DNA from 2 places in the Kineococcus sp. GCM10028916 genome. Region 2 is predicted to be linked to the other one. Evidence: riboswitches for the same ligand, from Rfam matches in the RefSeq annotation. Region 2 holds a riboswitch; the other holds the start of a gene.
The links. A riboswitch is a leader RNA that binds a small molecule or an ion and turns the genes downstream of it on or off. The one in region 2 is predicted to bind S-adenosylmethionine.
Positions count from the first base shown of each region.

Region 1: linked by a shared signal. The riboswitch ahead of ACFQ46_RS09315 (FAD/NAD(P)-binding protein) and the one ahead of ACFQ46_RS07695 (acyl-CoA dehydrogenase family protein) in region 2 are both predicted to bind S-adenosylmethionine.

Region 1 covers NZ_JBHTFM010000006.1:451,796-453,985, reverse strand. Annotated here, with positions in the region: gene ACFQ46_RS09315 (FAD/NAD(P)-binding protein) at 1-926, opposite strand, end outside; SAM riboswitch class I at 1,091-1,185, opposite strand; gene ACFQ46_RS09310 (RimK family alpha-L-glutamate ligase) at 1,248-2,174, shown strand; gene ACFQ46_RS09305 (NtaA/DmoA family FMN-dependent monooxygenase) at 2,158-2,190, opposite strand, start outside.
Region 2 covers NZ_JBHTFM010000006.1:104,657-106,846, reverse strand. Annotated here, with positions in the region: gene ACFQ46_RS07700 (AAA family ATPase) at 1-433, shown strand, start outside; SAM riboswitch class IV at 665-775, shown strand; gene ACFQ46_RS07695 (acyl-CoA dehydrogenase family protein) at 822-2,072, shown strand; gene ACFQ46_RS07690 (GNAT family N-acetyltransferase) at 2,048-2,190, opposite strand, start outside.

The DNA.
Region 1 (2,190 bases), 350 kb from region 2:
GTCGGCGCCGGGTACCCGATCTTCGAGCGGTAGGGAACCCCCCGACGCGAACCGGCGAAGAGGCGCGGTTCCGCTCCGCTGGGGTGGTACCGGAGGTGGCCGTCGGGGAGTTCCTCGAACCGGCCCCCGCGGCCCTCGGTGAGCAGCACCACCAGGTCGACGAAGGCGAGACCCATCCCCACGACGACGACGTCGGCGCCCGGGCGCAGCACGTCCAGGTCCTGGTCGGTCGTGTAGCCGGGACGGACGTAGGCGAGACCGTGGCTGCGGGCGAACGTCTCCAGCTTCCGCTCGCGGGGACCCGGGCGGACGTCCAGGTGTCCCTGGACGAGCAGCACGACGTCGACGGTCAGCGGTTCCCCGAGGCCGGCGAGCTGCACCCGCTGACGTCCGTCGTCCGCGTCGTCCGCGTCGTCCCCGTCGAGGACGTCGAGGACCGTGCGGGCGTGGCGGTGGACCCGCAGGTTCGGGGGCAGGCCGTCGAGCGTGCGTCGCCACGCCGCACCGAGGTAGCGGCTCGCGAGCCGGCGGGAGACGAAGGAACCCGGCCCGCTGCGCAGGACCTCCTCGCGCAGCAGGTCCTCACCGGCGGCCGCGGCGTCGTGGACCAGTCCGGCCCGGTTCTCCTGGATCCAGTCCGCCAGCGACGGCCCCCGGGTGACGGGTCCGGTCAGCCCGGTGACGGAGTCGTCCGGGAGCACCGTGATGTCGGCGGCCCGGGAGTTCATCCACAGCAGGGGGTCCTGGGCCTCCCGCCAGGTGCGACCGGCGCCGGAGTCGAAGGGATCGACGACGTGCACGTCGAGGTCCTCGGGGCCGACGTGCGCACCGAGGCGTTGCAGCAGGACGAGGGTGCGAGGACCCGCGCCGACGACGCACAGGCTGCGGACGCGGGTGGGGGTGGGGATGGGGATGGAGAAGGGCACAGGGGAACTCCAATGATCACGTCGACGACGACGCCGGGTTCCGTCCGCGGGATCACCGCAGCGGACGGGGGATCAGGATCCCGCGCACACCGCGGACTGCAGTCGACCGAGGTCGACGTGGCGACGACGTGTGAAGCGCTTCTCGGGTACCTTCACGGCGCGAACTCCCATCGGTCCTGGCGGAAGCACCCGCGCCCGAAGGTTCAGGGGGTTGCTGCGACGTCGACGAGCCAGGTCTCTCGGTCGCTCTGGATGGACGGTGTGAAACTATCGCACGAGGAGACCCGTTGCCAAACTCTTCACGAACCCAGGAGGAAGAGCATGACCATCCCCACCGAGCCGCGCGTCCACGTGGTGCACGAGAACCCCGAGTGGTTCCCGCCCTTCGAGGCCGCCCTGCGCGCCGAGGGCGTCCCCTTCGAGGAGGTCCTGCTGACCGACGGGTCCCTGGACCTCGACGCCGAACCGGCGCCGGGCGTCTACTGGTCGCGGCTCAGTGCGTCCGCGCACACCCGCGGTCACGGGCAGACCAAGGAGTTCACCCGGGCCCTCTTCGCCTGGCTCGAGGGCTGGGGCCGCCGGGTCGTCGGGGGGACCCACGTCGTCGAGCTCGAGGTGAGCAAGGTCGCCCAGCACGCGCTGTTGCGCCGCAACGGGTTCGACGTACCCCGGACCGTGGCCGTCTTCGGCCGCGGGGACCTGGCGGCACGCTCCCGGGAACTACCGGTGCCGTTCATCACCAAGCACAACCAGGGCGGCAAGGGCCTCGGCGTCCGGCGCTTCGACTCCCACGAGGACTTCGACGCCCACGTCGCCTCGCCGGAGTTCGAGGAACCGGTCGACGGGATCACCCTGCTCCAGGAGTTCCTCCGCTCGGCCGAACCGTTCGTCACCCGGGCCGAGTTCGTGGGCGGGCGCTTCGTCTACGCGGTGCGCGTGGACACCTCCGCGGGCAGCTTCGAACTGTGCCCCGCCGACGCGTGCGAGGTGCCGGGCGTGGTCCCGTTCGCGCTGCGGACGGAGATCACCGGAGACCACCCGCTCGTCCGCCGCTACGAGGAACTGCTGCGGACGGCCGGCGTCGAGATCGCCGGCATCGAGTTCCTCGAGACGGCGGACGGGCGGACGGTCACCTACGACATCAACACCAACACCAACTACAACCCCGCGGTCGAGGCCGTCGCCCCCGTGTCGGGTCCCGGCGCCATCGCCCGCTACCTCGGCGGGCTCCTCAGCGGCGACGCGTGAGCGGAGGTCGCAGACC
Region 2 (2,190 bases):
TCAGGTCGCCGAGGAGTTCTTCTTCGGCGACGTCTCGACCGGCCCGGCCGGCGACCTGCAGTCCGCGACGCAGGTCGCGGCGCAGATGGTCGGTTCGGCGGGCATGGCCGGGACCCTGGTCTCGTTCGCGGCCGTCCAGCAGGGCGCGTTCGCCGACGGGAACCTCGTCTCCCACGTCCTCGGCGACTCCGAGGGACGGCGGCTGGTGGAGAACCTGCTGACCGAGCAGAAGGAGTTCGTCCGCGAACTCATGGACCGCAACCGCCACCTGGTGGCGGCGCTGCGCGACGCGCTGCTGGAGCGGCACGAACTCATCGGTCACGAGATCACCGACGTGCTCGAGGCGGCGCAGGCCGCCCACGAGGCGCAGTCCGCACCGTCCCGGGTCATCGACCTGCGGGACACCACCTCCGGCGTCGTCCGGGGGATCTAGGACTCGTCGGGGTCGTCGCCGCAGGAGGGGAGCGACGACCGCGACGCAGGAACTCGCGCACCGTGGGAGGCCGGGGGGCCTCCGGGGGCGGTGGCGCGGGAACACAGGAACGGGAACGGTTGCTCCGGGGGGCTGGAGCAGACGTTCCCGTTCTGCTGTCCGCCGCCGCGCGATCGGCCACCCGCGGAGCGGGCTGGACCCTCCCTCCCCACCTGTGGTTCCCTGGTCCCAGGTCATGAGCGCCAGCGACAAGCCCCGGCTCGCTGGCCGGCAACCCTCCTCGTCGTGGGGTGCCCCGGGTGACGACCTGACCTGGTGCTCCGGCACGGGTAAGGACGCCGTCCCTCCCGTTCCGGACGCCGACGCGTCCACGATCGAGGAGAGCTCCGTGAGCACCACCCTGGAACCCACCGCCGAACCCGATGTGCGGGAACGCTTCACGCCGCTGCTGCAACGGATCGCGGCCGGTACCGTGACGCGCGAGCAGGACCACGAACTGCCACGGGACCAGGTCCGGGAACTCCTCGACGCCGGGTTCGGTCGGTTGCGCATCCCCGTCGAGGAGGGTGGTGGCGGTCTCGACCTCGTCGAGTTCACCGACCTGCTGGTCGACCTCGCGGCCGCCGACTCGAACCTGCCGCAGATCTTCCGCGGCCACATCGCCTGGGTGGAGCAGGTCCTGAGCCTGCCGGTGGGGGAGTACCGCTCGCGCTGGATCGCGCGGCTGGTCGCGGGGGAGATGGTCGGGAACTCCTGGAGCGAGGTCGGTGACGGGGTCACCGGTGAGCAGCAGACGATCGTCACCACCCGGGACGGACGCACCGCGATCTCGGGCCGGAAGTACTACACGACCGGCACGATCTACGCCGACTGGACCGACGCGACCGCCCGCCGACGCCTCCCGGACGGCACCTACGAGGTCGTGACCGCCCTGGTGCCCGTCCGGGGTCGAGGGGTTCGCGTCTCCGACGACTGGGACGGTTTCGGGCAGCAGCTCACCGGGACCGGGACCCTCGAGCTCGACGACGTGGAGATCGACGCCGACGACGTCTCCCCGTTCACCACCCGGTTCCGCTACCAGACCGCGCTGTACCAACTCGTCCTGCTGGCCGTGCACGCCGGGATCGCCGCGGCGGTCGAACGCGACACCGCGCACGAGGTCCGCACCCGGACCCGCAGCTACACCCACGGGTTGGCCCCGCTCGTCAGGAACGACGCCCAGGTGCTGTCGGTGGCCGGCGAGATCTCCTCGATCGCGTTCACCGCCCGCTCCCTGACCCGCGCTGCGGCGCAGGCGGTCCAGTCCGCCGCCGACACCGCACACCGGCCGGGGACGGCGGCGGACCGGGCGGCGAACGTCGAGGCCGAGATCCGGACCGCCCAGGCCCAGGTCGTGCTCTCGGACACCGTCCCGCGCGCCGCGACGCTGCTCTTCAACACCCTCGGCGCGTCGGGCACCTCACGGGCCCGCGACCTCGACCGGCACTGGCGCAACGCCCGCACGGTGGCCTCGCACAACCCGGTGATCTACAAGCAACGGATCGTCGGCGACTGGTCGGTCAACGGCACCGAACCGCCGTTCGTGTGGGACGTCGGCACCCACGCCTCCGTCGTTCAGGCGGAGGGCGCGACCCGGTAGTGGTAGGCGTGGTGGACGGTGAAACCGGCGCCCTCGTACAACGCGCGGGCGCCGGCGTTGTCGCCCTGCACCTGCAGGTAGGTCGAGGCCGCGCCGCGGTCGCGGGCCCAGTCGGCGA